One region of the Paenibacillus residui genome, then DNA from elsewhere that is predicted to be linked to it. Evidence: riboswitches for the same ligand, from Rfam matches in the RefSeq annotation. Region 1 holds a riboswitch; the other holds the start of a gene.
The links. Region 1 has a riboswitch for S-adenosylmethionine ahead of metA (homoserine O-acetyltransferase MetA). Riboswitches for the same ligand answer to the same signal wherever they lie in the genome.
Positions count from the first base shown of each region.

Region 1 (16,223 bases):
TGAGGCTGCAGCGAGTGGAAAATGTAATCGATATGCAAGGAGTTTATTGGAAGAAAGGAAACCGCATGCTGCTGAACAACGTCAGCTGGACGGTCCGGCCCAAGGAGCATTGGGCTATGCTCGGCTTGAACGGTTCTGGGAAAACGACGATACTAAATATGATTAACGGCTATATTTGGCCGACCCAAGGAACGGTGTCGGTGTTAGGCCGCCGCTTCGGGACCGTGGATTTGCGCGAGCTTCGCCAATCGATCGGCTGGGTCAGCTCCTCCCTGCAGGAGAGGCTGTACAGAAGCGACAAGGCGCAGCATGTGGTCATCAGCGGGAAGTATGCAACAATCGGCCTGTATCAACGCCTGTCGGACGAAGAACTGGGGCGCGCGGAGGAATTGATGAAGGCTCTGGGATGTTATCATCTGTGGGACCGGGAATTCATGACTTGCTCCCAGGGCGAGAAGCAGAAGGTGCTGATTGCGCGGGCGCTGATGGCCGATCCGAAAATATTGATTCTGGACGAGCCGTGCAACGGGTTGGATTTGTTTTCGCGGGAGAAGCTGCTGGACAGCATTCAGGAGCTGTCACAGAAGGAAGATACTCCTACTCTCATTTATGTCACTCATCATACGGAAGAAATTGTGCCGGCGTTTAATCACGCCCTGCTCCTCAGACGGGGGGAGGTCATTCAGCAAGGAGAGACCGGGCAGATTCTGAATGAGCGGACTTTGAGCGAATTTTTCGAAACACCGGTGACGGTGGAGAACCATCGACAGCGGGTATATCTCCGGGTGGCTGAAATGGGCGGGGAGTAGTATCATTTGCCCCGCTTTGCAGCGCTGATGGATTTGGCTGCGCGTTTCCCGTTTCGATATTCCCGAAAAGCAGGGGATTGTTTAATTCTTGCCAAACATGATACAATTTAATAGATTAATAGTCATATTGAAGCGGAACCGTTTCCGCTCTTATTTTTTATAATATACCGGTCAGGAGGATTTGCCAGCATGACACAGAAATCGAAGATGCGAAGCGATATGATCAAGAAGGGCTTCGACCGCGCTCCGCACCGCAGCTTGCTGCGTGCCGCAGGAGTCAAGGAAGAAGACTTCGACAAGCCGTTTATCGCAGTATGTAACTCATACGTGGATATTATTCCCGGACACGTTCATCTCCAGGAATTTGGTAAAATCGTCAAGGAAGCTATCCGCGAAGCGGGCGGTGTTCCGTTCGAATTCAATACGATCGGTGTAGACGACGGAATTGCCATGGGCCATATCGGAATGCGCTATTCGCTTCCGAGCCGTGAAATCATTGCCGACTCGCTGGAAACCGTGGTGGCGGCTCACTGGTTTGACGGGATGGTTTGTATCCCCAACTGTGACAAGATTACTCCTGGAATGATGATGGGAGCTCTGCGCGTCAATATTCCAACCGTGTTCGTCAGCGGCGGACCGATGAAGGCCGGGAAGGACAAGAACGGCCGCTCCATTTCGCTATCCTCCGTATTTGAGGGCGTTGGAGCTTACCAAGCGGGTAAAATCGATGAGAAAGGCTTGGAAGAGCTGGAGCAGTATGGCTGTCCGACCTGCGGTTCCTGTTCGGGAATGTTCACCGCCAATTCGATGAACTGCCTCGCAGAAGGTTTGGGACTGGCGCTTCCGGGCAACGGAACAATCCTGGCCGTGGACGAAGCGCGCAAGGAATTTGTCAAGCGCTCGGCCAAGCAGTTGATGGAGCTCATCGAGAAGGACATCAAGCCGCGTGATATTGTTACGCTGGAAGCTATTGATAACGCCTTTGCCCTGGATATGGCGATGGGTGGTTCTACGAATACGGTGCTCCATACATTGGCGCTTGCTCATGAAGCAGGCTTTGAATATCCGATCGAACGGATCAATGAAGTGGCCAAGCGGGTGCCTCACCTGGCCAAGATTGCCCCGGCGTCGGATTATCATATCGAGGATGTACACAATGCCGGTGGAGTCAGCGCGATTATCCATGAGCTGCTGAAGAAGCCGGGAGTGCTGAACGGCGAATGCATTACCGTGACGGCCAAGACATTGGCGGAGAATGTGGCCGGATGTGAAATTTTGGATACCGATGTTATCCGTCCGCTGGATAACCCGCACAGTGAGCAGGGGGGATTGGCCGTTCTGTTCGGCAATCTGGCTCCCAATGGCAGCATTATTAAGGTCGGAGCGGTAGATCCGGAGGTTGGTGGACGTCATGTCGGACCTGCGATCTGCTTCGATTCCCAGGAAGAGGCTCTGCACGGCATTGCTAACGGCAAGGTCAAGGAAGGCCATGTTGTAGTCATTCGTTACGAAGGTCCGAAGGGAGGACCGGGAATGCCAGAGATGCTCGCTCCGACTTCGCAAATCGTGGGAATGGGACTGGGCGCCAAGGTCGGTCTGATAACGGACGGCCGCTTCTCTGGAGCTTCCCGCGGGATCAGTATCGGGCATATTTCCCCTGAAGCTGCCGAAGGCGGGCCGATCGCATTCGTCGAAGACGGGGATATTATCGAGCTGGATCTGATCAACCGCAAGATCGAGCTGAAGATCAGCGATGAAGAGATGGAACGCCGTAAAGCGAATTGGAAAGGGTTTGAGCCTAAGGTGAAGACCGGATATTTGGCGAGATATTCCAAGCTCGTGACTTCGGCCAGCACCGGCGGTGTTATGAAAATTTAACTAAGAAAAACGGACGCCTGTCTATTGGAGGCGTCCGTTTCTTATTTTTATCACATAAGGGATCTTAAAGTTCTTAGTCTGGTATAGAACAAAGATCCGTTAGATGCTTTTTTTACTTTTCAGGCTCGTCATGGGTTTCATGATCTTCGGGAAAATTCCGCTGCATGCCTTCATGAAGCTCGCGATTTTCATAGTTGTATGTGTTCGGCGGACGCTGATCCTCTCTCCACGGAGAGCTTTTGCCCAGCGATTCGGTCAGCAAACTGGAGCCGTAAGGGCCTTCGGGAAATTCCTCGGCCGTTAAGTCATTTCTCTGCGATTCCACCGTATCCAAATCGGTATTTTCGGTCCGGTTTTCTTTAACGAAACCTTCTTTCATAGTCCACCTCCGTGATCTTCCGGTTTATTTGGAAGAAGATAAGGTTTATCCTTCCCCTCTTCGAAGGGAACTATGAATGAACACTTCTAAAGATCCGTGAAATGAACATTCCCGATGATTGGCGAGAGAAAAGCTCTCAAATCTTCGCCTTCTTCTTCCGACAGTCCAAATAACCTTTCGAGGCATCCTTCCTCATGGACATCATCCGGCCCGAGAATGGCAGTGACTCCCGATTGAATATCTGTAACGAGCTTCTTCCCGTAGAATCGGTTAGATGAGGTGACCGCCAGATCGAAGCGTCTCATACTTTCCCCGATAAAACAGACAAACCGGGTGGATGTATCCTCCGTTTCGTCATATAAGAAATCCAAGTCTTTGTCGAACATTTCATACCCTCCGTTGTATATAAATAAAATGGGACGCGCTTATTTGATCTTTCTCATCATATCATATAGTACTGAAACCGGGAGCAACAAGCCGGATCCTTCCGCCAGCGGTACATAAGAAGCTAAGGATTGAATGTGCTACGTAAATTGTGCACCAGGAATGTTGAATGGCCAAGGTCGCAGAATTTCAATGCGGTTCCGTGATATAGTATGGATATGGAAGGGCTTCCGAAAATGGATGCAGATTGCAAAAATTAGACTTCCAATCGCATTTCCGGATGATTTTGAAATCGCTCTACAAATGTTGAATCGCAAATTTTAAGGCAGGTTTCTGTGTGTATGAGCCGGTACGCTATCGTTTCTTGGTACCCAGCTTTCTTTTCTTTTTTTCGGCTGGCTTTATGTGCTGATGTTTTTTGCTGTGATTGCTGTTGGTTTGGAGCTGACAAAATAAAGAAACAACAAAATATGAAAAACATTTGAAAGTAAATTAGGTATATTTGTTGACAAATGAAAATAAAAATATGTAATATAGGTACATAACGATAGTAATCGAAAGTGTTCAGACGTAGTGTGACGGATAGAATTTTTGGAGGGATGTCAAGGGAAAGCAGTTAAAATCCATCCTGCCTGAGTCTATGAAAGCGCTTATTTATTTTTCTATTAAGAAAACATTTGTGGAGTGAGAGAATGAAGAAAATTGCGATTGGAAGCGATCATCACGGATTCGAAATGAAAGAGCTTATTATTGCTTACCTGCGTGACAGGCAAATTGAAGCTGCCGATTATGGCTGCTACTCCTGTGAGGAAGTCGATTATCCGGATGTGGCCTTCGCAGTAGCTGACGATATTCGCAAGGGAAAGCTGGAACGCGGAATTTTGATATGCGGAACCGGCATTGGGGTAGCCATTGCGGCTAACAAAGTTCCGGGGATTCGGGCGGCGCAATGTCACGATACCTATTCGGCGGAGCGCGCGAGGAAGAGCAATAATGCCCAGATTATGACGATGGGAGCCAAAGTGATTGGCCCGGAGACCGCTCTTAAAATTGTGGAAGCCTGGATAGATTCAGAGTTTCAACGAGGAAATTCGGAACGAAAGGTAAATAAGATAATGGAACAGGAACAGCACTATCTAAGGAGTGGTGATGATGAAAAAGCTGATGAATCAACCCAATTCGGTTGTTGATGAAATGATTGAGGGCTATGAGGCCGCCTATCCGCAATACGTGAAGATCCTTCCGCAGAACAAGCGGTCGGTTGTTAGTGTGGATACGGTTCGTCCCGGCAAGGTGGGAGTCGTCATCGGGGGCGGATCGGGCCATGAGCCCGCGTTTATGGGTGTGATCGGCAAAGGCTTCGTGGATGGCGTGCCTGTCGGCAACGTTTTTGCTTCACCTCCTCCGGACCCGATTCTTGAAGTGACCAAAGCCGTCGATGGAGGCGCGGGAGTTATCTATATGTACGGCAATTATGCCGGGGATTGCATGAATTTCGATATGGCCGCGGAGCTGGCCGCCATGGAAGGGATTCGGGTGGAAACCGTACTGGTGACGGACGATGTGGCATCCGCACCGAAGAGCGATATCGATCGTCGGCGGGGGATTGCCGGAGGCTTTCTGGTATTCAAATCGGCGGGGGCTGCGGCCGATAAGGGTTATTCGCTCGATGAGGTCGTCCGGGTAGCGCGCAAAGCGAACGACCAGACGCGTACCATGGGGGTGGCTCTGTCCCCCTGCTCGGTTCCGCAAACCGGCAAGCCCAGCTTTGTATTGGCCGATGATGAAATGGAAATCGGTCTGGGTATTCATGGAGAGCCGGGGGTGGAGAGAGGAAAGCTGAAAACCGCCGATGAAGTGGCGGACGCTCTGCTGGACCGGATTTTTGATGACATGCCGCTCACACCGGATGATCGGGTGGCTGTGCTGGTCAACGGGCTTGGCTCGACGACTTACATGGAACAATTCATCATGTACCGCCGGGTGGCTGCGAGGCTGGCTAATCTGGGAGTTAAAGTCCACCGCTCCTTTGTCGGTGAATTCGTCACGTCTCTTGAGATGGGCGGCTGCTCCATCACGATTATGAAGCTCGATGACGAGCTGGCGGAAATGATCGACCATCCCGTAGACACCCCAATGTATGTGCAGAAGTAAGGAGGATATGCGATGAAGCTGACTATTTCCGATTTTAAACAAATTTTTATCTATATTGCCGAACAAATTGAAGCGAGGAAAGACGAGTTATCCGAGCTGGATCGCGCGGTCGGGGACGGGGATCACGGGGTAACGATGTCCATCGGCTGGCAGGCCATTGTCGATAAGCTGAATTCTTATGAAGGAGACGATTTCGCTGCGCTCTGCAAGGACATGGCGATGTCGTTCCTCAACGCGGTAGGCTCTTCCGTAGGTCCGCTGTATGCGACTGCATTCTTAAGGGGAGGCATGGCTCTGCAGGGGAAGGCGGAATTGGACGAAGAGGATGTTGTGCAGTTCTGGCTTAAAGCGGTAAACGGGATCCAGGAAAGAGGCAAAGCGCAGGTAGGCGACAAGACGATGATGGATACCTGGATTCCGGCGATGCAAGCGCTTGAACAGGAGAGGGGCAAGGGCGGAGATTTGCTGGCAAGCCTGGAGGCCGCAGTAACGGCTGGAGAGAAGGGAATGAACTCTACGGCTGAGATGCTGTCGCAGAAAGGGCGTTCCAGCCGTCTGGGCGAGCGTTCCGTCGGACATCTGGACCCCGGCTCGGTTTCTGCTTATATCATATTGTCGTCCTTCCTGGAGGCCCTCAGGAAGCTTGGCTAAGGAATAGCGGGATCAATCGAATCGAAGCCTTGCCAATTCCTCCATGGGGAGAAGGAGTAACGTAATTTTTCAGCGGAATTCTTTTATTAAAATATGAGAAAGTATTCGCCTTATACTTGTTCTTATATTTCATCGGTAAACGCGCCCGTCCTTAAGGACGGCGATAGCCGTTTATCCTTGTTTCATAAAATTTACGGGAGGAAACCAGGTATGTCTAATCATAACAATGCCATTCCGGAAACGATGAGAGCAATTGTAGCCTATGCCCCGGGGGATTACCGGCTGGAGGTTGTGCCTACTCCCAAGCTTGAGAACGATGAGGAGATTATTGTAAAAGTTGAAGCATGCGGAATTTGTGCAGGGGATATTAAGGCGTTCGACGGGGCCCCCAGCTTCTGGGGAGACGATACTCAGCCGGCTTATATTAAAGCTCCGATGATTCCGGGGCATGAGTTTATCGCCCGGGTCGTGGCCAAAGGCGATAAGGTGAAAAATTTCGAAGTCGGCGACCGGATCATATCGGAGCAAATTGTTCCTTGCTGGGATTGCCGTTTCTGCAACCGCGGACAGTACTGGATGTGTGAAAAGCACGATCTGTACGGCTTCCAGAACAACGTTAACGGCGGAATGGCCGAATATATGAAATTTACCAAGGAAGCTCTAAATTACAAGGTCCCTGAGGAGCTGCCGATTGAGCAGGCGATTCTGATCGAGCCCTATGCTTGTTCCCTGCATGCGGTACAGAGGGCGCAAATCCAGCTGGGGGATTTCGTAGTGCTGGCCGGAGCCGGAACGTTGGGTTTGGGTATGGTCGGTGCAGCGAAGAAGGCGGGAGCGCAAACGCTGGTCGTCCTGGATATGATGGATGAGCGGTTGGAACTGGCCAAAAAATTCGGCGCCGATCTCGTAATGAACCCTGCCAAGATGGATGTCGTATCGGAAATCAAGAAAATGACCGACGGCTACGGATGCGATATTTATATCGAAGCTACGGGCCATCCCAAGTCGGTTGAGCAAGGGCTGTCCATGATCAGAAAGCTGGGACGGTTCGTTGAATTCAGCGTGTTCAAGGATCCTGTGACGGTCGATTGGAGCATCATCAGCGACCGTAAGGAGCTGGATGTTCTCGGCTCCCATCTGGGCCCGTACTGCTACCCGCTGGTCATTGAGGGGATCCGGAACGGCGATTTTCCGACCGAAGGGGTAGTCACCCACAAGCTTCCTCTGGAAGATTATCTCCGCGGCTTCGAAATGATGAAGAGCGGCAAGGATTCCTTGAAAATTATTCTGGTTCCTTAAAGCAGGGATTGCAATCTATTAAAAATATAGTATAATATGGATAAATAGCATAAAATTTGGACGGCAGAGGAAGCACCTCTCTTATTGAATGATAAGAGGGGTGCTTTTTTTGTTTGTCCGCAATTCCAAACAAGGGAGGAAATAGGGAATGAATCTGATTTTTTGCAACACTTTGGAGAAGGTGACCGAGGAGAATCGGGTGCGGACAGCCCTCGTATCCATCTATGAGGAGCATGGCGAATGGTCTGTGTTCTGGAATGAGCAGGCAGAGGGGAAAGCCGTAAGGGATGTCTGGTATGAAGGGATGATGTGGGACGAAGCGCTTCAAGGATTCCGTGAAGGATTGGATGGCAAGTTTAAGGAGGGCTTCGTGCCCCTGATCCGGGGAACCGATCTGGGCCGGCGAATGGCGCCGAGAGGCGGCTTCACCCAGATGCTGCATTATTACAGCGAAGCCAACCTGCAGTCGGAGTTGTTTAACACTTTGCGGCAGTGGAGAAGAGAACAGGCCGCGAAGGAGGGGAAGTCGGCGTTCATTATTGCCACCAACCGGATTCTGCAGATGCTGAGCGTCTTTGTTCCGCATAATCTGGACGAACTGAGGCAAATTCCGGGCTTCGGGGAGCAGAGGCTGGCGAGCTACGGACAGCCTTTGCTGGAGCTGCTGCAGCAAGTGCCGCAAAGCACCCCGTTTCCATTGGATTGGGTTAAGGAGAAGGTGGATCCGGAATTATTTGAACAATGGCTGGAGGAGCAGTACCGCAAGAAGGAAACCGCGGGAGAGAAGAAGCGGGAGACGAAACGGGCGCTGCTGGAGGCCATGGAGAAAGGAGTTACGCTGGATCAGATCGCTAGCGAACTGGCGATGGAGCGTCGCGAGCTAATTCTTCTGCTGGAGGAATTGGACCGTGACGGATACGATGTCGGGCCATTCATCGAGATGGAGCTGCAAGCTGTAGCGAAGACGGAACAGAAACAGGCGGAGAAGCTGTTCCGGGATATCGGGCATCGCTATTTGAAGCCGGTCGTGCAGCAATTGTACTCCGAGGACGAATTGAAGCAGAGGGATGTTAGCCAGATCTATGATTGGCTCCGGCTGTACCGTCTCAAATACCGCAGACATGCGGGATAAAGAAACCGCAGGGAAGAAGGAGCTTATACAGCAGTAAGCGGATGCGGAATCGGCAATTAGGCTAAAGGTAGGTTAAAATCGCATTATGCAGTCGATGCCCGGGGTATGAAAGGGAAGGAAACGAACGGGATTTCCGGGGCGGCAGATATAGAAATAGAGGATCGGCTGCCGTTAAGACGCCTCTTGACGGGGGAGTTATTTTGAGCTAGAGTAGATATCAAATGTGCTGAATAATGAATATTTTAAACTCTTATCAAGAGCAGGTGGAGGGACTGGCCCGATGATACCCGGCAACCGACATTCCTATGGACAGGAATGCACGGTGCTAATTCTTGCAGAAGCTTTCGCTTCTGAGAGATGAGAGAGGACAACCTCGCGTTGGTTAAGCCGCCTTTCTCATAAGAGAAGGGCGGCTTTTTAAACGTTGGAGAGCCCCTCTCGCAGTAGCACGTTCGTGTTACCGTTAGCTTTGATCTAATTACGACCAAGGAGGGTTCCCAATGCCGATCAAAATCCCTGATCATTTGCCCGCCAAAGAAATTTTAAGCCAGGAAAACATCTTTGTCATGGGAGAGCAGCAAGCTTTCCACCAAGACATTCGTCCCTTAAAAATTGCGATTCTAAATCTGATGCCGACCAAGGAAACGACGGAGACCCAGATTTTGCGGCTGCTTGCCAATACGCCCCTGCAGGTGGAATTTGTGCTTCTGCATCCGAAATCACATACCTCCAAGAACACATCATTGGAGCATCTGGAAATGTTTTACAAAACATTCGACGACATCAAGCACGAGCAGCTGGACGGAATGATTATTACCGGGGCTCCTGTAGAGCAGTTGGAGTTTGAAGAAGTCAATTATTGGGAAGAGCTGCGTCAAATTATGGATTGGACGAAAGAAAACGTAACGTCGACCTTGCATATCTGTTGGGCTTCCCAAGCCGGCTTGTATCATCATTACGGTATTCCCAAATATAAGCTCGACCGTAAAGTTTTCGGTGTTTTTCCGCACAGGGTTTGTAAACCTAACGTGAAGCTTCTGAGGGGATTCGACGAGGTATTCTATGTCCCCCAATCGAGACATACGGAAGTGAGCCTCGAAGACATTGAACGGGTGGAGGAGCTTGAAATTCTTTCCGTATCCGATGAAGCGGGAATGTATATAACGGCAACGAAAGACGGCAGACAGATATTCGTGACGGGCCATTCGGAATACGACCAGAACACGTTGAAATGGGAGTATGACCGGGATATCCAAAGAGGTATGGACATGGAAATTCCGAAAAATTATTACCCGAATGACGACCCTACCAAGCCTCCGATGGTCACATGGAGAGCCCATGCGAATTTGTTGTTTTCCAATTGGTTGAATTACTATGTTTATCAGGAAACTCCATACGATTGGAAGACGACGAAATTACTGAAGAAGTGAGCCTCTTCTACTGCTCCGGCAGATACAAGTTTCGATCCTGCAATTACAGATGCCACAATCCTGCAGCACAGTCATGAGGATGAAGCAGCGTCAGGCGGACTTGCGTTCCGCCTGTTCTCATGTTCAGGGGCGTAAGAAGGCAGCGATAACGGCCCGCCCATGAAGTACAGTCGATCATCTTCGCAACATTATTACTGGGATTTTTTTACATCAATATCGATGAAATGAATTTAAGCGGAAGGGGATCTTGCTATGAAGATAGAAAGTCGTTTGGCTCAAATAGGTTCGATCTCGGAGCCGGTTACGGGGGCCGTCAGCTTCCCGATTTATAATGCTACAGCCTTCCGGCACCCAAGGCTGGGGGAAAGCACCGGGTTCGATTATTCCCGGACCAAGAATCCGACCCGCACCGTGCTGGAGGAGGCGATCGCCGATCTCGAATCCGGGGATGCCGGCTTTGCTTTCAGCTCCGGTATGGCGGCGCTCCAGACCATTTTTGCGTTGTTTGGACAAGGGGATCATCTGCTTGTGTCGCTGGACTTGTATGGGGGAACCTACAGGCTGATCGAGCAAGTGCTGAACCGGTTTGGCATCACGGCCTCGTACGTCGATACCAATCGGATGGACGAGCTGGAGAAATATCGGACTCCGAAGACGAAAGCGGTATTGATCGAAACGCCGACCAATCCGTTGATGATGATTACGGATCTGCGGGGAGTATCGGAATGGGCGAAACGGAACGGGCTGCTCGTGATCGTCGACAATACTTTGCTGACCCCCTTTTTCCAAAGACCGCTGGAGCTGGGGGCCGATATAGTCATCCACAGCGCCACCAAGTACTTGGGCGGGCATAATGATGTGCTGGCCGGATTGGTCGTAACCAAAGGGAAGGAATTGAGCGAGAAAATCGGCTTCCTGCAAAATTCGATCGGCGCCGTCCTCGGCCCGAACGATTCCTGGCTGCTGATGAGGGGGATGAAGACGCTCGCGCTGCGGATGGAGAGACATCAATTCAATGCTCTGCGAATCGCACAGTTTCTGAGCGAGCATCCTTTGGTCGATGAAGTATATTATCCCGGCCTCGAGAGCCATCCCGATTATGAATTGCAGAACAAACAATCGTCGGGAAACACAGGGATTCTCTCCTTTAAGGTGAAGAAAGCCCGGTATATCGATCCCATCCTGCGTTCGATCCGGTTAATCGCATTCGCCGAAAGCTTGGGCGGAGTCGAGTCGCTGATGACCTTCCCCGCAGTTCAGACCCACGGGGATATTCCGGAGGAGATCCGCAACCGGGTTGGCGTGGACGACCGTTTGCTGAGATTTTCTGTCGGAATCGAGCATATCGATGATCTTATTGCGGACTTGACCCGGGCATTTGAAGCGGCGGCCGCAGAGGAGCAATCCGGAGAAGGAGAGAGGCATTCATGAATAAAGATCGTTTAACGGATAAGCAGAAGACCGCGGAGCCTGAATTTGCTACCCGATTGATTCATTTCGGCTCAGAGCTTTGCAAACAGACCGGTGCGGCCAGCATCCCGATCTATCAGGCATCGACATTCCATCATTTCGATATCCACAACCCTCCCGAGTTCGATTACTCCCGGTCGGGCAATCCGACACGGCAGGTTCTGGAGGAATATATAGCTGCTTTGGAAGGAGGCTGCAGGGGTTTTGCCTTTTCTTCCGGAATGGCCGCCATATCCGCGGCATTTTTCATGCTGTCGGCAGGCGATCATGTTATTTGCACAGAAGACGTATACGGGGGAACCTATCGGCTGCTGACTACGATATTGAACCGCATGAACATCGAGACGACCTTCGTCGATATGACCGATCTGGACCAGGTGAAGGCGGCATTGCGTCCGAACACGAAAGCCGTCTACATCGAAACCCCATCCAATCCGACATTGAAAATTACCGACATACCGGCAGTGGCAACTTGGGCCAAATCCCATGGTCTGCTTACTATGGTGGATAATACTTTCATGACGCCCTATCATCAAAAGCCGGTTGAGCTGGGCGTAGATATCGTCCTGCACAGCGCGACCAAGTTTCTGGGCGGACATAGTGACGTACTGGGCGGATTGGCCGTAGTCGCCAACGAACAGTTGGGCACCGAATTGAAGCAAATTCAGAACGGACTGGGCAATGTTCTGGGGGTTCAGGATTCCTGGCTGCTTATTCGCGGAATGAAGACGCTGCAGGCCAGAATGGAAGCTTCCGAGAGAGGGGCGATCCGCTTGGCCAACTGGCTGACCGGGCGAGCCGATGTCGAGAAGGTTTATTATCCGGGTCTGCCGAATCATCCCGGACGGGACATTCATGAGAAGCAGTCCAGAGGCTACGGAGCGGTCGTATCGTTCGATGTCGGTAGCGGGGATAAGGCCAAGCGGCTGCTGTCGCGAGTCCGGATTCCAATAGTGGCTGTAAGTCTGGGAGCGGTCGAAAGTATTCTGTCGTATCCGGCTATGATGTCCCATGCGGCTATGCCAAGAGAGGTGCGGCTGGAGAGGGGCATTACGGACGGTCTGGTCAGATATTCCGTAGGCCTGGAAGCGGTAGAGGATATAATAACGGATTTGGAACAGGCTCTTGATACCGATTGATCCCTTACGGCGGTGAGCAAATTGACGTTCTGCCATATAGGACGAAAGGTCTGCTTTAAGGAGAAGATTGGGTAAGCGGCAAGAAGCCCTTCTGCGAAAAGTAATGACGTCCGGGACCCCTTTGTGATACGATTAGTGAATGGACGATAGATTAGGAAGGGATGTGGGGACTTTGAGTTCCATAGACCGGATTTTGCAAAAAGCGCTGGACGGTCAGCGGATTGGACTGGAAGAATGCATCGCTCTGTTCGAGTCCGATGAGATTGAAAAAATGGGGCATACGGCAGATCAGATCATGAAGCGCTGGCACCCCGAACCGATTACAACCTTTGTTGTCGGCCGCAATATTAACTATACCAATGTATGTGATGTCTACTGCCGATTTTGTGCGTTTTACCGTCCGCCTGGTTCTGAGGAAGGGTATGTCCTGCCTGATGAAACCATTTTTCAGAAAATCCAGGAAACGATTGATGTTGGCGGAACCGAAATTTTGATGCAGGGCGGGACGAATCCGAATCTGCCCTTCACTTACTATACGGATTTGCTCAAGGCTATCAAGCAGCGATTCGATATCCAGATGCACTCCTTCTCCCCTGCGGAAATCATGAAGATGAAGGAAGTATCCAACGGGCTGACTCTGGAGGAGGTCATCCGCGAGCTGAGAGATGCGGGACTGGATTCCCTTCCGGGAGGCGGAGCCGAGATTCTGGATGACCGTACTCGCCGCAAGATCAGCCGTTTGAAGGGCTCCTGGCGCGACTGGATTGAAGTTATGGAGACCGCACACCGCCTCGGAATGCATACGACGGCTACGATGGTTATCGGGTTCGGGGAATCGATGGAGGAACGGGCCCTGCACCTGATCCGGGTACGGGACTCCCAGGATAAGTGTATCCAGCAGAAGCTGAATACACCTGGATATTTGGCATTCATTCCTTGGACCTTCCAGCCGGAGAATACCCGAATCAAGGCCGAGAAGTCGACTCCGGAGGAGTATCTGAAGACTTTGGCCATCAGCCGGATTACGCTTGATAATATTCCGAATTTCCAATCCTCCTGGGTAACGATGGGGCCGGAGATCGGCAAGCTGTCTCTCCAATATGGCTGTAACGATTTCGGCAGTACCATGATTGAAGAAAATGTAGTCTCTGCGGCCGGTACGACCCATAAGGTGAATATCGGCACCATTCTGAAGCTGATTCGCGAGGCCGGCAAAATACCGGCGCAGCGCAATACTCGCTATGAAATTATAAAAATGTTTGACGAGGCCGATACGGTAGACAAAGATTTCGTCATGCAAAACTAAGGCGCGGCCTGGCCAATACAACGGTCCCGATTACTCGGATATTGATCCGGAATCGGGACTATTTCTTTAGCAGCACGGATTCGATTCTGTGCTGTTCCGTTTTCTTAAGAATCAGGTCCGCGCGGCTGCGAGTAGGCAAAATGTTCTCCATCAGATTGACATAATTGATCTCCCGCCAAACTTGTCTGGCCATCTCCAAGGCCTCCTGCTCGCTCAGATGCGAATACTTGTGAAAATAAGAGTGCTCGTTTTGAAAGGCGGTTTTTCTTAATATTTTGAACCGTTCTATGTACCAGCTCTCAATCCATTCGGTATCCGCGTCCACGTATATCGAGAAATCAAAAAAATCGGACACGAACACGTTAGGTGCACTGGTCACCGTATTGGTCTGCAGAACATTCAATCCTTCCACAATGACGATATCGGGCCGGACCACGACCTGCTTCCGATCCTTCAGGATATCGTATTCCAGATGCGAATAAACCGGGCATTCGACTTCGGCGGCGCCGGATTTGACGGCCGCCAGGAACTGAATCAGCCTGCGGGTGTCATAGCTCTCCGGAAAGCCTTTCTTGTTCATCAGTCCCCGCTGCGTCAGCACTTCATTCGGATATAAAAATCCGTCCGTCGTAACCAATTCGACCCGGGGGCGGGAGGGCCAACACGAAATAAGTCTTTGCAGCAGGCGGGCGGTCGTGCTCTTGCCGACGGCGACGCTGCCCGCTATTCCGATAATAAAAGGCATTTTTTCCGTTTCTCTATGCAAAAATGCGTTCTTGGCATGCCGCATCGTTTGGGCCTGCTGCACGATGAGATTTAACAGATTAGACAGGGGGAGGTAGGCTTCTTTAACCTGATCGGCGGAAAGAGATTCATTGATGCCCTGCAGCTCCTGTATTTCTTCGCCGGTGAGCGATGGTCCGGGGGAGGGACCGTTGTATAATTTTCCCCATTCGGATGCGGTGAAGACGAAATAGCGTGAGTATGGACTTTTCATACAGATCACTCCTGCAGTAGACTGGTATCCGCAAATCTAAAATCAAACTATCCGTAGTCTATCCTGTTGAAGGGAAAAACCTGCCGCTTTTTTCAATCCCTCATTGAACAACCTCTTTTCCCCAACAATTCCAATGTTTACTTCCCGTAAAGTTTAATCGTATATCTGCTTTTCGTCCACCATATACTTAAAAAAGAACTTTCGTTCGGGAAGGAGTGGTTCGGGATGAGGCTGTTTCAATTATATTTGCCGGATATGCCGGACAATCATTATGCCGCCTTGGTTCAAACACTCAAAAAGGAACTGCACAAAATAAATAAATCGGAAAATGTGTATCAACTGAAATATGAAACCGACCGCTTCATGGTTACGGTTCATTGGGTTTCGGGAACGCAAGGCGTTCTTAAACAGGAGTCGCGCAAAATGGCGGGAACGGCCATTGGCCGCGTTCTGGCTGAATATATCGTGGACTGTGAAGAGATTAAGATCATTCGCCGCATTACCCGTTCACAATATCGCTGCAGCCCCGATGAGACCGAAAAAATATGCAGCTACTGCAAAGAGCTTCTTGACGGGACCTTGGATTATTCCCATCCCTTCGATCTCAAGGGCAGGAGAAAAGCGAAGGTATCGGCCATTTTGCAATCCTATTTATGGGAAAATCCGGTTCTTCATCTGGATGGATTCATCCGGTTCAGGCTGGGCGATTATAACCGGGAGCTTGCGGAAGCGGTCGATTACGCCGTGGAAGAAATTATGCTGGACCAGCAATATCAGGATTTTATCGCTCTGCTAAAATATTACGTTTACGCCCAAGACACGATTATCCCTACTGCACATCTAATGCATAAGGGCGGCCATGAATTCCAGCTTCTCAACGAGCATATGAAGCCGATTGATCCCAGGCTGTTTCACTTTAACAAAGGGGAGTCGTTCGATGCCGAGGAAAGCGACGAGGATTTGATTGTGAGCGCGCTTCTGTCGGTATCCCCGCAAAAAATTTATATCCATACCCGGGAGCCGGAACTTCAGGTCATCAAGACGATCCAGCAAATCTTCGAGCATCGGGTCGAATTGTGTACTGTGTTATCTTAAGCTGGACCAGTGGTGGAATTTACTACATTATGCCATTTACTTTCGTGCCGGATCTATAATGATAGTGTAAAATCTCTGTGGGTGTAGGAATTGGAAAAAG
Region 1 is NZ_JBHTIU010000107.1:43,535-59,757, forward strand. Features, by position in the region: gene ACFQ03_RS24960 (ABC transporter ATP-binding protein) at 15-809, shown strand; gene ilvD (dihydroxy-acid dehydratase) at 999-2,687, shown strand; gene ACFQ03_RS24970 (hypothetical protein) at 2,800-3,066, opposite strand; gene ACFQ03_RS24975 (DUF3055 domain-containing protein) at 3,153-3,452, opposite strand; gene rpiB (ribose 5-phosphate isomerase B) at 4,143-4,640, shown strand; gene ACFQ03_RS24985 (dihydroxyacetone kinase subunit DhaK) at 4,603-5,604, shown strand; gene dhaL (dihydroxyacetone kinase subunit DhaL) at 5,617-6,255, shown strand; gene ACFQ03_RS24995 (MDR/zinc-dependent alcohol dehydrogenase-like family protein) at 6,466-7,554, shown strand; gene ACFQ03_RS25000 (HRDC domain-containing protein) at 7,703-8,686, shown strand; SAM riboswitch class I at 8,934-9,050, shown strand; gene metA (homoserine O-acetyltransferase MetA) at 9,187-10,116, shown strand; gene ACFQ03_RS25010 (aminotransferase class I/II-fold pyridoxal phosphate-dependent enzyme) at 10,369-11,547, shown strand; gene ACFQ03_RS25015 (trans-sulfuration enzyme family protein) at 11,544-12,725, shown strand; gene mqnC (cyclic dehypoxanthinyl futalosine synthase) at 12,898-14,031, shown strand; gene coaA (type I pantothenate kinase) at 14,090-15,028, opposite strand; gene ACFQ03_RS25030 (putative sporulation protein YtxC) at 15,254-16,123, shown strand.

Region 2 (16,223 bases), on a different contig from region 1:
TATGCTATCAAGAAATGGTTCGGGCTGCGGGTAACTCCCCAGGAAGAGATGGAAGGCCTGGATCTCAGCGAGCATGGAAGCTATGGGTATCCGGAGCATATCCGGACAACTAACGATGAAATAGCCGCTCACCGCACCTCCCCCTCCATCGGCGGGTTCCGGACGGAGCCGTGAACCCTCTCTGCCATGAATCGCGAGTCCGGCAAGGTATAATTTACACGTTAAAAGGGGTTATCCCCGGCAGATTTTATCCGTTAAGGTCAGCCCCTGGAAGATTATCAAAAACGCAGGATCTCCAGGGAGGTCCTGCGTTCTCTCATTGCTGTCAAATGATTTGGGCTAATGGTTGAAATGAATAGTTTTATTGATCTCCTCGTCATCCTCCGGCGGTTTTCCCGCCATTTTTCTAAAAAAAGCTTTTACGGTTTTCATTTTATTTCCCGTTTCCCAATATTCCGCCGTTTCTGACCGAACTTTGATCAATACGATATTGGGGTCTTCATATGTCGTATCCAGAAACTTCTCGTATCCTTTTTTCCACAGTTCTTTCTTCCGCTCAAGATCGTCCACAATTTCTGCTGTACCGCGAATAGACACATAGGATTGGCCTACGTACGCGATATTGACGCTAGGATTCTCCATAATTTCACGGAACTTGGTCGTATCCTTCTTCGTCAAAAACCACAAGTCCCCGTCAAATTCAATATCCTGCGTCTGCATCGGCCTGGAGTTGATGCCCCCCTCCGATATGGTGGATAACATCGCCGTTTCGATATCTTTAATCATCTCCTTGACCTTATCCACCGCTTCATGATTGACGTCGGTCTCCATTGTTGTCGGCATCGTATCACCTCACTTCTGCAATACTCTTTATATAATCTTCCCATTATTCATCTAAATGATCACATTTTTGACAAGGCCGAAATCAACCGGGATTGTAAGCCAGGGAACAAGTGCAGGGGGAGGAGATTTACCTGTCGAACAACTCCTCAAATGACAAACAGCCGAAGAACCTGCGTCTCTGCGCAGTCCTCCGGCTGTTCATTTCGTAGATCCGTTATTCAATCCTCACTGAAGCTTCTGTCCGACCGGGCTCATATGCAGCCCAAGCTTCGCATTGTCACATTCGGCATTCTCCATCTTGAGCTTATTCAGCGTTACGAACCTTAAGGAAAAGCCTGCGAAGCCCCTCCACCGGGCCTGATCCGTATGCTCTGACGGTACTTGCCTTCTTCTTGCTGAATTGCGCGCTTACCCGGCGATCATGCTCTATTGCCATAAACAAACAGGCGCTCCCAAGCAGGACCAGGATGATGGTAGTGATCGGAAGTAATAAACTCATATCTAAACGCTCCTCTTAATCATGGTCAATAAGTAACAATGATAATCATTATCATTATTGTAGTCGACTCTTCGTCAAATTTCAACCCTAATTTAATCTTATGCTGAACTTTTTGGAATGCTATTATTCATATTCTTCTTCGTTAATAACTAAGGAAATCGAATCTGTTAGCATTTCTTGGACCATAACGCCCGGGCCTTCTGCAGAAAACAAAAAACCTGATCCGGTTAATGAAGAACCAGATACAGGTTTTATCGACTCTTTCTGCGAATGGACGCCTTTCCCCATCAAAGTGAACGGGCCGGCCACTCATTCGCCTAAAATCTGTTTTCTCTTTCGCGATAATAATTGGCTTCATAAACCAGGCTTCCGTTGACCCATGTTTTGCGAACGAGCGGGTATCCGTCCTTAACCTGGACCAATAGCAGGTCTGCCTGTTTGCCGGCCTCAATCGAACCGAGCCGATCATCAATCCCTACCGCCCTTGCAGGATGCAGACTGGCCATGGCCGCTGCTCGGGGTAAACCGATTCCCGCCTCATGCGCAATCAGGAACACAGCCGACAACAGGGATGAAGGATAATAATCGGAACAGAGAATATCCACCACACCGGCCTGGATGCCATCCATGGCCTTCATATTTTTATCGTGAGACCCTCCGCGGACAATATTGGGGGCGCCGACACATATTTGCAATCCCTGGCGTTTGGCATATTCGGCCGTAGGCAAATTGAGCGGAAACTCAGAGACTGAAGCCCCGAAGCTTAATGCTGTATTGACCGTTTCTTCGGTATCGTCGTCATGGGATGCAACCGCTATTCCGCGCCCTCTGGCCTCTTCAGACAGTTGCCGCAGTCTGGGCCAATCTATTTGTGCTTGCTTCTGCAGCGCGTTCTGGGCAATGAGGCGGACCTCCTCTTTGGATACCCCCTGATTTTTCATCACATAAGCCTCGAATGATCCGGGAGCCCGGTACTGACCTTGGCCCGGGGCATGATTCATATAGGACAGATACTCTACCGCGCCGGAGCGAAGCAGCTCTTCAGCCAGAGGCAGCCCTTCCAGATGAATGACTTCGTAGCGCAGATGAATGCGGTGGCGGATCATCGCCCGCTCTTCCCTATACTTCCGGATTAGCCGGATCATCTCCGTCATCAGATGATCCCCTCGCAGGCTAAGCCCGGTTCCTAACGACAAAGAGTGGTACATGGTTGTAATTCCGTTGCCCGCCAGCTTCTTCTCCAGCTCGAGTAAAGCCATTTCCATGGGAAACAAAGTATTCGGCCTCGGCTGGACTTCTTTCTCAATCGCATCGCAATGCAGATCGATCATGCCCGGGAGCAGATACAATCCGTCCTGCACTTCAAATGATTCTCTTGCCGCCCCCTGGCCGCCGTGCGGCTTGATTTCTGCGATTCTGCCATCTTCCATTCGCAGGCTTCCCTGCACAACCTCCTCCGGAGTGACTATGGATACATCCTCTATCCAACCTTCTAGACGTTCCAACTCCATTCCTCCCCTTACTATTCGTTACTTTTATCTGCATCTCTTTAACGAGTCAATGGCATAAAACTGGATAAAGTCCATTATAATTCATCTGGCCGGAAGAGCAACAGCAAATTCCTCTCTTCTCTCTCCAAACCCGGGCATGGCAGACCAACCAATAAGCCGGAAGCTCGTAAAAAGAATAGGTTGGTCAATCCGCCAAGAGAAAAAGGACACCGAAGTGGTGTCCTTTTCTACGTGCTTAACGATATCCGCCAATATGAGATCAGATATTCGGATCAAGAATCAGTTCTTGGCTTGCTGAACCCTGCTCTCTTGCCCTCTGCCGCTTCTTTGGCAGCCGGCTTGGCATCTTTCTCCGAACGGAGCGGAATTTCCTTCAGGAAGAACGTCAGCACCACCGCAGCTACGGTGACGATGGCACCAGCCAGGAAAGTACTGGTTACGGCATAGCTCAAAGCTTCGCGAACCTTCTCCAGGAATTCATTGAACAAGGCTTGCATATCGACCGGCAATCCGCTCATAAATTCCTCCAGCTTCGGCTGATCCAGCAGAGCCTGCGGGTTCAGGAATTCCTGCATTTGCTCGGCCAGCGCCGGGTCCATAGGAACTTGCTGAGCTGTTCCGGCTGCGGGTGCGAAGAGCTCCGTCATTTTGGAAGTCATCCTCTGCCCCATTATCGTACCCATTACAGCAATCCCGATAGTTCCTCCCAAAGACCGGAACAACTGCGAAGAAGCGGTAGCGACGCCAAGCTGTTTCGGCTCCACGGCATTCTGAACCGTCAAGGAGAAGACCGGCATGCTGATCCCGAGGCCGAAGCCCAGAATACACATATAGATGATCGTGATGTAAATTGGCGTGTCTACACCCATGAAATGAAGCAGCACCATTCCGGCAGCCATAATAATTAATCCTACAATCGCCTTGGCTTTATATTTTCCCGTTCTGGCAATCATTTGCCCGACCACACCCATAGTAACGATCATCGCTATGGACATCGGCATCGTGACATACCCCGAATAGGTGGGAGAAATTCCTTTAACCCCTTGAACGAAGAAGGGAACGTAGATGATCGCGCCCATCATTCCGGCATTCAGCACGAAGCCGGACAGATTGGAAACCGTAACAACACTGTTCTTGAACAAGGATAACGGCAGAACAGGCGACTTGGCCTTCATCTCCACCAGAAGGAAAATGATCAGGGAGACGGCGGTAACGGCAAACAACCCGATAATTTGCCAGGAGCCCCAAGCATATTTGCCTTCACCTTCCCCTGCCCACGAGAAAGCCAGCAGCAGCGGAACGATGGTTGTCGTCAGGAACAAGGAACCTAAATAGTCGATGGATTCGCCGGGTCTGCGTTCCACTTTTGGAAAAAGGGTCATGATCATAATAAATGCGACGATCCCAAGCGGCAGGAAGAGCCAGAACACCCAGTGCCAATCCAGATGGTCTACAATATAGCCTCCGAGCGGCGGCCCCAGCACACTGGATAAACCGAATACCCCGCTCATTAAGCCGGTCCAGCGGGCCCTCTCACGAGGAGCGTACAGATCCCCGACTGCGGTAAACGCGGTTGACATGATGATCCCTGCGCCGACTCCCTGGATTCCGCGGTATATGATCAACTGGATAATATCCTTCGAGAAGCCGGATAAGAAAGCTCCCAGCATGAATACCCCGATACCGACCAGCACAAACGGCTTTCTTCCATAAATATCGGACAGCTTGCCGACCAGAACAGTGGCTACGGTCGAGGTCAATAAGTAAATGGTTATCGCCCAGGTGTAGTAATCCATTCCTCCAAGCTTGGCAATGATCCGCGGCATGGCTACTCCGATAATCGTCTGGTTGATAGCCGAGAAGAACATGGCCGCCATGATCGCGATCATAATCGAAACTTTTCTCTTGTTTGAAAGATGCTCCATACTCCTACTCCCTTCGATATTTATCTATATTTATTAAAATGGTTTCGTAAATTCGAATTAAATGGTGTATGTCTTCTTCAGGCAATCCGTTAAAGCATTTATTAACTACAATCCTGGCTTCCTCTTTGATTTCTTTCAGCATTTTCTTACCTTTTGGAGTTATATCCAAGTATACGACACGCCGGTCAACTTCATCCCGGCATCGGACAATTAAGCCGGCGGCTATTAATTTATCCGAGATGCTGGAAATCGCTCCGGGAGTGATATCCAATACTTCCGCCAGGTTTGTAATCTTCTGCGGACCTTTCGAATCCAGGTGAATTAAAATATAGGCCTGGGTATTGGATAACTGCTGTTCAAACTTTTTTTTCCAAATGGATGACAAGCCTCTAGATACCCGCCAGAATAATTCCACCGATCTAGACAACTCATCGTTCGTAGGCATTGGATCACTCCTTTAACGATAAAGTATTATGCAAACTAAATAGTTTACTAATTAAAATAAAATACATTACTATATAATAAAGGCACTCATTCTTTGTGTCAATATTTTTTAAATATATTTTTGGGAGGGACAAGCTTAGTTTTATCGATAAAAAGAAAAATGAAAATTGGTAAAGATAGGCACGGCTGCATTATCGCAGGCTTTTCACCCGAGTGTTCAGAATCACTTCATAAAAACTGCAGAATCGCAGGAATTTGTACGGCTTTACAGGCGGCTAAACCCTTCCGCTATTCGCGGTCTCTCTGCATGGCTTTACTTCGATAAAGGTTTATGCAGTACTTTGCGAGTAGCCTTGGAACTGGATAGGAAAACCGATATTAGCGAAGATTTTTATGCCATAGGCACCTTCGCCTCTGCACCACATTAACATAATAAAGAACTCTAAGCTGTAAAAAGACGCCTTTCGGCGTCCTTGTAGGGTGAAATAAGGGAAGCGTACCCCAAGTATCTATAGTAGCTATTCAGAACTAACCTTGGAATCGGTTTTATCCGGGCCCTGCTTGGCCTCTACCGCCCGGACCAATCGAATCAGCCAATAAAGAGCGATCCACGGCAGAATATACTTGGTAGCCCACTCCGCTATCGGAATGAAGTCAACGTCATAACCGGACAGCTTGCCCACGGTAGCCAATGAAATAAATACAAAGAACACGATAAGCCCGCCGGTCACAAAATTATAGACTGTCTTCATCCTTCGTCCTCCACTTGCTCATGAACCGAATAGGTGCAGCGAAATTTTTCCTGCCCGTCTTCTTCCTTGAAGCTGACAATCGTGAATCCTACATTCCGGAAGAAGTCCACCGATTCTTCCTCCACTTCCGCTATAATGTGGTCCGGATTCCGCAAGGAAATCAATTCAAGCAGCTGCGCCCGTCCAAGCCCATTCCCGCGCACTTCGGGCTTAACATATAAATGCCGGATGAGAACCGTATTATCCTGACGGCTTCTAATTCCCAACAGCCCCACGATTTCATCTTCCACATCCAGGCCCAGGATCGACAATTCCGGGTCTGACCGGTATTCCTCTACTGCTCTGTCCAACAACTCAGGGTCATATTGAACGCAAGCCTCCAGAAGCTCGCGGATTTCTTCCTCACCGAGCTTCGGCTCCAAATCAACAAGCTGCATATTCTATCCAACTCCTTCCATTAACTGCACCTATTCGAAATCAGCCCGCCTGCTGTCATTCTCTTATCCTTCATAAAATAAGTCGTTATCCATTATCCACTATTTGCCGGCTTTTGAGAAGTCTTGTTAAATTGCTTAGGTTAGTTATTCTTCTTTTCATAAGTTTGCACACTGAAAATATGGTCCGACGGACCTTAACTGCCACCTTTAACTTCATTCTTCCGCCGCTGTCCATCCACATCTTCTTGGCTTCTTCCCGCTGCAGGCTTCTTTCTTTATTACACCACCTCTCGAATATCAATTTGAAAATATATAAATAAACCTTGTGATTTATCCGATAAACTAATCCTAGAGTAAATATTGGAGGATGGGAATTTGGAATTTTATCACTGGGGGCTTGTCATATTGGTTGCTGCCCTATTTCTGTATCTCTTTAGTTCATATCTAACTTTCAAAAGAAATATCGACAAATTGGTTAAGAAAAGAGTTATAAGGTTCAATTTATCAAAGCACAAAACTCATGAAAAACTTTACAGAGCCTACAAATTAATGAAGCCCGAAGAATTAATGTACGCTAGAAGAGAAGTAAATTCACATTACTTCGACACCCCTATACTACAAATAGCTGATTTATTGATAAAACTTTCTTTTACAGTTGGGCTCGCTGCGATTTCAGTCTTGGCTACTTCGGCGGCTTCTATTTTAGATTTTTTGAATAACAGCGATAAAATTATTGTAGACTCAAATTTTAACCCAGCGGAACATTTAGTCGGTATCGTGAATGTTATGACAAAAGTTGCTGCAACTTCTAATGTCATTTTATGGTCAGGACTAACCGTCTTTATTATCATTTCAAGCCATCTATTTTTCTTGCATTTGAAGAAAGAACTCCAAAAACGTCACTTAGATGCCATAAATGAAATTATGGAGGAGCGCAAAAACAACTTATACTATCAATAATAAATTAAAAATCAGGCTCAACCTAGAAATCAATACCAGATTTTCTACCTCCGGAATAACTACCTTGAGAATCCGTCAAATTCACCGTCTGCTGGCATCGTTACAAGCGGAATGGCACGCATACCTTGAAAAAACCATCTATTTTCATCATCTGATGGTGCCGCGGCGAGACGCATGGATGGTCATCTGCCCGGCTCCCCTCCGGTTTTAATCTCGCTAACGAATCTGGGTAACGTTATTGCCTTAAAAACGATGCCATTAACAAATATAACGAAACTCTCAATCGTTATATGGCTGAAATCCGGCTCTGTGATCTTCAATTTTGATGAATTAGCGATATACAGTTTCATAAGAAAATGGATTAGTTATGTTTTGCCCGAATAACGTTTTCAGGTTTCGTAATATTACCCCGCCACATCCTACCTTGAAAATCCGTCTATTTTTCATCATCTGATGGTGTCGCAGTCAGCGGCATGGGGTCTAAATGGATTTCATCCAGTTAGATTTCTACATTCGGGAGAAATAGTAATATTAAATGGAAAACCTACAGTTAGTTTGCGCCAAAACGGTCGTTTCGCCCAAAGTTGCCCATTTTAACTGTAGTTCCAGTTAGCTTGATTATTTTCGCTCATTCGCTTGAATTTAACTGTACAAAATACAGTTAGACGCGCTATTTCGCTTGCAACGGTGCCGACAGGCACCAGCAGACGGTGAAACAGACGGATTTCAAGGTAGTCGTTATTTGGTCATGGAGTGGGAGCGACTCAAGATAACTATGAGTAATCACTTGACGGTCTGTTCTTCCTCTTTTCCGATGAAGTACGTGATCTCGATTTAGTTACAGCACTGCGCCAACTGATGGCATTTTTCATGGAGATTGCCGCGGCCAAAACCAAGCGGAACAAACCAGAAGTTATTCGTCTACTTCTCTGATTGGATTGCCGGTTTCCCCAGCTATAACAAGGCTTACTTGTCTATTTCAAGCTGCAAAGTTTGAGTTTATATAAAAAAGCTTCTATGCGAAGCCTTTTCAAAGAAGAATAACCCGGTTTTAAAGGTAGCTTTTTTATGCCAATAGGAATCTAGATTTTCTTCGTATTAACGCTGTAAAGAACTTAAAGATTCCTATGTGGTAAAAAAGCACCCGCCGGGTGCGTTACTATCAATGACAGTGAATATTAGCGCAGAAAATGAAAAAACCATCAAATATACAAATCAAGCGAGAAGAGTTACGCTCCGGTTCATTTGCTGCGTTGCAGCCGTGCGTGTCATTCTCACCTGGTTTAAATACCCATTCCAAGGAAGAATTATTCTCGTATATAAAAACGAAAACTGCCTGCAAATACAGACAGTTTCCAATTGCTTTATTTCTATTCATTCGAGACTTAGAAAGCCGGAATGATCGATCCTTCGTATTTTTCCTCGATAAATGCTTTGACCTCCGGCGATTGCAGAGCTTTCACCAGCTTCTGAACGGCTTCGGAATCTTTATTGTCTTCCCTTGCGGCAATGATGTTAGGAAACGGGGAATCCTTATCTTCCATGAAGAGAGCATCCTTGGTCGGAACAAGCTTCGCTTCCAAAGCGTAATTCGTATTAATCAGCGCCAAATCCACTTCATCCAATACACGAGGGAGCATGGCGGCTTCAAGTTCATTAATTTTCAGCCCCTTGGGGTTCTCCACGATATCCTTGGCGGTTGCTGCGATGCCTACCCCATCCTTCAGCTTGATCAAGCCGTTTTCCTCGAGAAGCACAAGAGCGCGTCCTCCATTGGAAGGGTCGTTAGGAATGGCGACCGTGGCCCCATCCTGCAATTCGTCAATGGACTTAATCTTGTGAGAGTAGGCGCCGAACGGCTCCACATGAATGCTTCCTACACTCACCAGCTTCGTTCCTTTATCTTTATTGAACTGCTCCATATAGGGAAGGTGTTGGAAAAAGTTTACATCCAATTGTTTCTCATCTACCTGTACGTTCGCTTGAACGTAATCGGTAAACTCTTTAATTTCCAGAATGACGCCTTCTTCTTTCAACTTATCCTGAACCAGCTTCAGAAGCTCGGCATGCGGCACGGCAGATGCTCCCACCTTCAAGGTAACCTCCTTGGCGGCAGGCTCGGAGCCTTGGGAGCCGGATGGCGAAGCAGAAGGAGAAGACGACGGCGTAGGAGCCGCGTTCTTCTGTCCGCAGCCCGCAAAGGCGACTAAAGCGATAATAAGAAGAAATGCAAGTACTACCTGTTTTTTCATTAGGTTTCTCCCCTTTTCTTTAATTTATCTATTGCATTATTTGCGGATGAATCGGAGAACGAGACGATCCCCGACCATCTGCAAAACTTGCACCAAAATAATTAATATAAGTACGGTGGCGATCATGACTTCCGTCTGGAAGCGCTGATATCCATATCGGATGGCAAGATCCCCCAGCCCCCCACCGCCGATCATGCCCGACATGGCGGTATAAGATACCAGCGTGACGGTGGTGATGGTGATCCCTGCAATCAGGCCCGGGAGCGACTCCGGCAGCAGCACCCGCAAGACGATCTGGGCGCGTCCCGCCCCCATGGATTGGGCAGCTTCTATAACGCCGCGGTCCACTTCCCGCAGAGCGGTCTCTACGAGGCGGGCGAAGAACGGAGCGGCCGCAATGACAAGCGGAGGTATCGTTCCCTTGACACCCATAGAGGTCCCGACCATCAGCTTCGTTAACGGAATAAGTGCAACCATCAGGACAACAAATGGCACGGAACGCAGCACGTTAACGATGAAGGAAGTGATCAGATTGACAGCCCGGTTCTGCAGCAAATTTCCCTTGGTTGTCAAATAGAGCAGAATACCCATCGGCAAGCCGATGATAAACGTGAACAGAGTGGATAGACCCAGCATGATCAGCGTCTGCTTCGTCTCCCGGGCAATTTCGGCCCAATCGATACTAGCCCAATCCATGCTCGTACACCTCCACATCCAGCCCGCGTTCTATAAGCAAGCTTACGGTATCATCCGCGGCCTGCCGAGGCCCCTCAATCTTAACAACCAATTGCCCGTACGGGGTACTTTTCATCCGGGAAATCGTTCCCTGCAGGATCGAGAACGTTACGCCCGTTTCCTGCACCACGCGGGACAAAATTGGCTCGTAAGTAGATTCGCCAAGAAAATTGATCTTTAAAATCGTGGAGTCCGGAGAGAGCTTCTCGTCCCGGAAATCGATGCTATCCGCTACTTGCTCAATGAACTGTTTGGTCACTTCATGCCGAGGCTTCAGGAAGACCTCTGCCACAGGGCCCTGTTCGATGATCCGGCCCTGATGGATGACCGCCACCCGGTCGCAGATCGAACGGATAACATGCATCTCATGGGTAATCAAGACAATCGTGATCCTTAGCTTGCGATTGATATCCAGCAGCAGACTGAGGATCGAATTCGTCGTCTGCGGGTCCAGGGCGGAAGTTGCCTCATCGCAAAGCAGAACATGCGGGTTAGTGGCCAGAGCCCGGGCGATGCCGACTCTCTGCTTCTGTCCTCCGGACAATTGGGCCGGATATTTCCTGCTCTGCTCCGTCAGGCCGACCAGCTCCAACAGCTCCCGCACGCGTTGGTTCACTTCCGCCTTCGGCGTCTTGATCAGCTTAAGCGGGAAAGCGACATTCTCCTCTACGGTTGCCGAGGACAGGAGATTGAAATGCTGGAATATCATTCCGATCCGCCTCCGCTGCTCCTGCAGCTGCTTCGTGGAAAGTGCCGTAAGCTCCACTCCGTCGACGACAACGGAGCCGGCTGTCGGACGCTCCAGCAAATTTATACTTCTGAGAAGGGTGCTCTTCCCGGCACCGGAATGCCCGATGATTCCGAAAATTTCCCCTTGCTCAATGCTCAAATCGATGTCATGCAAAGCGTACGTCGTATGGGAACCGCTTTGGTATTGTTTTTGCACATGGCGCAATTCAATCATGGATTCACCTCAATATAAGAAAAAGCCCTCATGCAGAGCAAAAAGGGCTTTCCGATCTAATCGAAACCGTCCTTTCTCATCTGCCAGAATCATTCGATTCTGAAGGAATTGGCACCATTGTCACCGCACGCTGCTCGCGCACGATCGGTTGCCGGGCTTCATAGGGCCTGTCCCTCCGCCTCTCTGGATAAGAAAATGCCGTATTCAGTTTTGTTGTTCCTGAGAAATACAAGCCTCAGTATACCCCATCCCGGTTTCGTTCGTCAATCCTCTTTCCTAAATCGCCATGATTCATCCATACGCAGTAAAACGTGGTAAATTTTGCTTCACATCACAACAAAAGAACAACTAATCCATACTAAGTTGATTGGTTATATATGTTTTTACAAAAATAGCATATATTTGAGGCCAATGCAATACTTAAACCCTTTTTAGTTTCAATTATTTTGCAGTCCAGCCGTTAACAAAGCAGTGAATCGCTTCAAGCTCGATTTCCCCGGGCTCTTTCCCCACCCGACGGGTATATTCTTGGAGGATTCGATGAAGCTCCCCTTCCGCTTCCACCGTAATAGAACACAGCAGCTTTAACAAACCGCTATATTCCAGGTACTCGTTGCGGGATAAGGGCATTTCATGCGACAGCACATAACAATCGGCGTCATACCGATCCAGCTTTTCCAATAGATCAAGAACAGCCTGGACCGTATATTTTCCGCCAAGATCGGGGTACATACAGTCTCCCAAGAACAGAACTCCTCCTGCCCGGCCTTCCTCCGCCACATAAATAACGGTGGAATCCGATGAGTGGTCTCCCCCTACGTGTTCAACGGTACAGCGGACGCCGCCCAGATCGATGTCCAGCTTATCGGTGAAGGTTTGATCCGGCAGCCGGATAAGGATATCGCGGTTGTGGGCGAATTCCTTCTTAATCATGTCCGCACAGAAGAGAAATTCACTTCCTTCCCGCACCCTCTCATCCAGAGCTTCGTCCGTCCATGAAAGCTTCGCCATATTCTCCAGTGCCTGCTTCGTCTGCAGATGGGCAATGACCGGCAGATTAAGCCGATCCGCACCGAAAACATGATCCCAATGGCAATGGGTTAGCACAACCGCGTGAAGCTTCGTGATTTGCCGTTCCGCCAGCGCCTCCAAAAGAAGCGAGGCATGCGACGCAGAATTTCCCGCATCCATAATCAATGTCCGCTCCCGGCCGCAAATTGCGGCGAGAACAGGCCGGTCGGTTTCCTCCTCAGGCGGCATAAAATAGACGGCATCCGTCAGACGCTCGAGCTTCTTTTCCTTCATTAGAATAGTTCCCCTCTCTTAGACTTAATCGCTAGCTATCCGCTTCATTGCCGGATTGCGCCGTTCCCGCGTCCTCTCTGGACGCAACTACCAGACGCTGCAGAACGTCAAGCACCTGCCGGAGATCCTCGAGCGGGACCTTGGAATAAAACCGGCGCACGAGCCATTCGTCAATCGATTGAAGCAGCGCGGCATATTCCTCTCCACGCTCCCCCAGCCGGATGAACGACTCCCTTCGGTTGTCGGGATTCGTCCGGCGCGTAATCATCCGCCCTTCCTCCAGCTTCGGCAGCACCTGACTGACCGCGCTTTTGGAAATTTGAAAATGTGCGGCAATCTGGTTCGCCGTAACCGGCTGATTGCGGATAATATAATACATGAACAGCTCCTGCTGCGGTGTCAGGTGATAGCTCTTCAGACGCTCCGCTTGCTTCGTATTCTGCCAAACCAAGGACTGAAACTGTTCGAAGGACTGATTAATTTGATCCATTACTTTCAAATACTCGTCCACCCTGTCACCTCCCAGAGGTTTATGCAGTTTAGTTTATTAAACTTAACTATATAAGTCAACCATTTATACCTGCCCAATTACGAATTCTTATTCAAATATACACGAAAATTATCGTTAGGGAGCCCACCAGTTCCATCGGCCGAGCAGCTTCATCAAAGACGGGACGAGCATCATGCGAACAATAGTGGCATCGATTAGGATGGCCGCAGCGATTCCTATGCCAAGCTGCTTAACCCCCGCTACCCCTCCCCAAGCGAAAGGAGCGGTCACTGCGATCATTATCGCCGCCGCAGAGGAAATTATTTTACTGGTGATTGTCAATCCTTCCAGTACGGAGCGTTCATTGTCTTTAGTCCGGAGATAGATTTCATAAATTCTCGACAGCAGAAACACCCCGTAATCCATGCTGATACCGAACGTCAGGCCGAAAATAAACACCGGTATCATGATGGCGATGCTGGTCGGCTCCAACCCGAACCTGCCGTCTTGGAATATCCATACAAGAATGCCGAAGGAAGCTCCGAGGCTTAACAGATTCATCAGAATCGTTTTGAGCGGTATCCACAAGGAGCGGAAAGCGAGAAACAGAACAAGGAAGTTGGACCCGAATACAAATAAGAAAACATATTTAAGCTTGGTCCTGATTTCATCATAGACCTCCTGCTGATATTTCGGCTCCCCGCCAACCTGGATGGAGAGACGGGATGACAGCTCCTCCTCCGCCCCCCATTTTCGGGCCCAATCGATGGCTGTCTTGGAGGAAGGGCCGCCATTCAACGTCACGGCAATGAGCATGCGGTTTCCTTGAACGAAGGGCTCTAATAGCGGGCCGAACCTTTTCTTCAACTCGGCGTTCTGAGTAATCATATGAAGCTGCCCAGGGGTCAAGGAAAGCCGGTCGAAGACAGTTTCGACTCTTAATACGCCGGGGCTGAGCCGCAATCGCTCCGCCAGATCATAGACGGCCAGCCAATCGTTTCGGTCCGGGTGAATTTGTCCGGCTTCCGCTACCATATACACTTGCGAGACAGTGGGAGGGGAAAAATATGCGGCGAACCGCTCCGCAGTTTGACGGGATTCGTAATGACGGGGCAAAGAGGTGGCATCGGGAACGGTCATTTCCATCCGGGCGAGGGGCAGGAGACAGACAAGAAGAGCCACAGAGGCCAGCGTACCCATTAGGACCGGCCGCCGCATGACATAAGCGGATAGAGCGGCCCATAAGCTGCTCCGGACAATCCGGCGCCCTCGGCCTTCCGCCTGCAGCCGTCCTCCTGCCAGCACCAGCAGAGCCGGGACCAAAGTGAACGTTAGCAGCAGCGAAACGGTAAGTACGATCATGGCGCCGATCGCGACCGAGTTAAAAATGGGCATCCGGATGAACAAAGTGCCCGCCAGTCCCAGGTATACGCATAAAGCGGAAAAAAATACAGCCCGGCCGGCTGTGGACATGGCGATGCCCAGCGCCTTCGGGAGCGGATGCCTACGAAGCTCCTCGCGAAAGCGGCTGACCAGCATCAGGGCGAAATCGATGCTTAACGCCAGCCCCACCATAGGAATGACGTTCAATACGAATATGGACAGCTCCAATCGGGTTCCCAGCCCATACATAATACCCATGGTCCCTATCACCCCGATCAATCCTACAACAACGGGGATCATGGAGCTGATGAAGCCTCCGAAAGCGATCCAGAGGATGATGAACGCCAGCGGTACCCCTATCATCTCCGCCTGGGTCAAATCGGCATGGCTGGTCCGGTTGACATCCTCCTGAACGACCGGCTTCCCGGTCATTGAAACCGCCAACCGATCGTTATCAGGGAATAGACTTCTAATGTCGTCTAGAACCTTTTGAGTCTCGCGGGCAGGGGTATCCAGCACCAGCAAAGCATAAGCTGCCTTTTCCTGCAGCATTCCTTCCCTGGTCCATGGGGAGATCACCTCCCGGATGCCGTTCACCTGCTCCACCCGCCGAAGCATACCGGCGATTTCCAGATGAAACCGCTGCGGAGAGAGCGGATTCTTGTTCTCAAAGAGCAGGATCACCGGCTCGTCCGGTATATGAAAATCCGCAGCTAATATTTGCTTCGTCCGGGCATAGTCCCCTTCTACCCTTAGCCCGTGATCCTGCAGTACGGCAGGGAGCTTGACGGCGAAGCTTCCGCATACCACAAGAAAGACAAGCCACGCGGCTACAATCGCACGAGAATATCGGACCGCCAGTGTGGCAAACCATTGCAGCACAACATTCTCCCCCAGACGCAAAAAAGTTTATCTCACAAGCCCCTCATTTTAACCGCACAGCTGCGCATGCCTCCTCCTCTACCGTTCTCTCGGGTTCACACAGGTTATCCGGGTCCTTTCGACCATCCGGCCGGCCAAACCGGGAAGCCGATATCCTAAGCGGAACAACAGAGGAGACGCTACCCGGCTGCCAAGCATCCTTTGCAGCCATCTGCCCCATCGCAGCGGAGGCATGCATTCCTGCCGCAAGGCCCGGGTATACTGCTGCCTCCATTCGTCCAGCCCGAGGCTCCCCCGCAGAAATTCGTCCGCCCACCGCGAACATAATACGACCGTGCGCAGAGCTACCGCCATTCCGTCCCCGCATAGAGGAGGAATCATCACAGCAGCGTCTCCGATGAGGGGCACCTGCCCCCAGGCGGTTGGTTTTCGGCTGATGACTACAGGGTATACGGCCGCTTGTGTCTCCGCAAGCGGCATTCCGCCAACAAGTCTTCGCTGCAAGGCGGGATTGCGTTCGGCCGCCCATTCTATAGCGTTTTGCACGGATTTTCCCGCGTGATAGAAGGCTTCCCTGGTCATCAGCGCGGCCACGTTATGACGATTTCCTTCAATCGGGGCTATGCCCAAATAGCCCCCCGGAAACAGGTACAGCTCGACCCGGTCTCCTCGCTCCATGCCGGAATAGTGGGCTTTCACCCCGACATACGATTGGTGAAGAACGGATGCGGCCGGAGCCAGTCCGGTACGGGGGCGGCGCCCCCAGGCACCAATCACCGCACGGGCTTCCACGATTTGCCGCACGCTCCGGCCGCGAAGCTCTAACCGGTGCCCCTCCCCG
Region 2 is NZ_JBHTIU010000027.1:31,732-47,954, forward strand. Features, by position in the region: gene ACFQ03_RS07255 (ammonium transporter) at 1-174, shown strand, start outside; gene ACFQ03_RS07260 (pyridoxamine 5'-phosphate oxidase family protein) at 340-843, opposite strand; gene ACFQ03_RS07265 (hypothetical protein) at 1,148-1,342, opposite strand; gene phnM (phosphonate metabolism protein PhnM) at 1,660-2,847, opposite strand; gene ACFQ03_RS07275 (MDR family MFS transporter) at 3,126-4,778, opposite strand; gene ACFQ03_RS07280 (MarR family winged helix-turn-helix transcriptional regulator) at 4,783-5,223, opposite strand; gene ACFQ03_RS07285 (hypothetical protein) at 5,741-5,974, opposite strand; gene ACFQ03_RS07290 (GNAT family N-acetyltransferase) at 5,971-6,411, opposite strand; gene ACFQ03_RS07295 (hypothetical protein) at 6,787-7,371, shown strand; gene ACFQ03_RS07300 (MetQ/NlpA family ABC transporter substrate-binding protein) at 8,757-9,623, opposite strand; gene ACFQ03_RS07305 (methionine ABC transporter permease) at 9,660-10,319, opposite strand; gene ACFQ03_RS07310 (methionine ABC transporter ATP-binding protein) at 10,306-11,322, opposite strand; SAM riboswitch class I at 11,396-11,516, opposite strand; gene ACFQ03_RS07315 (MBL fold metallo-hydrolase) at 11,764-12,627, opposite strand; gene ACFQ03_RS07320 (MarR family winged helix-turn-helix transcriptional regulator) at 12,659-13,138, opposite strand; gene ACFQ03_RS07325 (MMPL family transporter) at 13,253-15,382, opposite strand; gene ACFQ03_RS07330 (NAD(P)/FAD-dependent oxidoreductase) at 15,461-16,223, opposite strand, start outside.
Region 2: linked by a shared signal. The riboswitch ahead of ACFQ03_RS07310 (methionine ABC transporter ATP-binding protein) and the one ahead of metA (homoserine O-acetyltransferase MetA) in region 1 are both predicted to bind S-adenosylmethionine.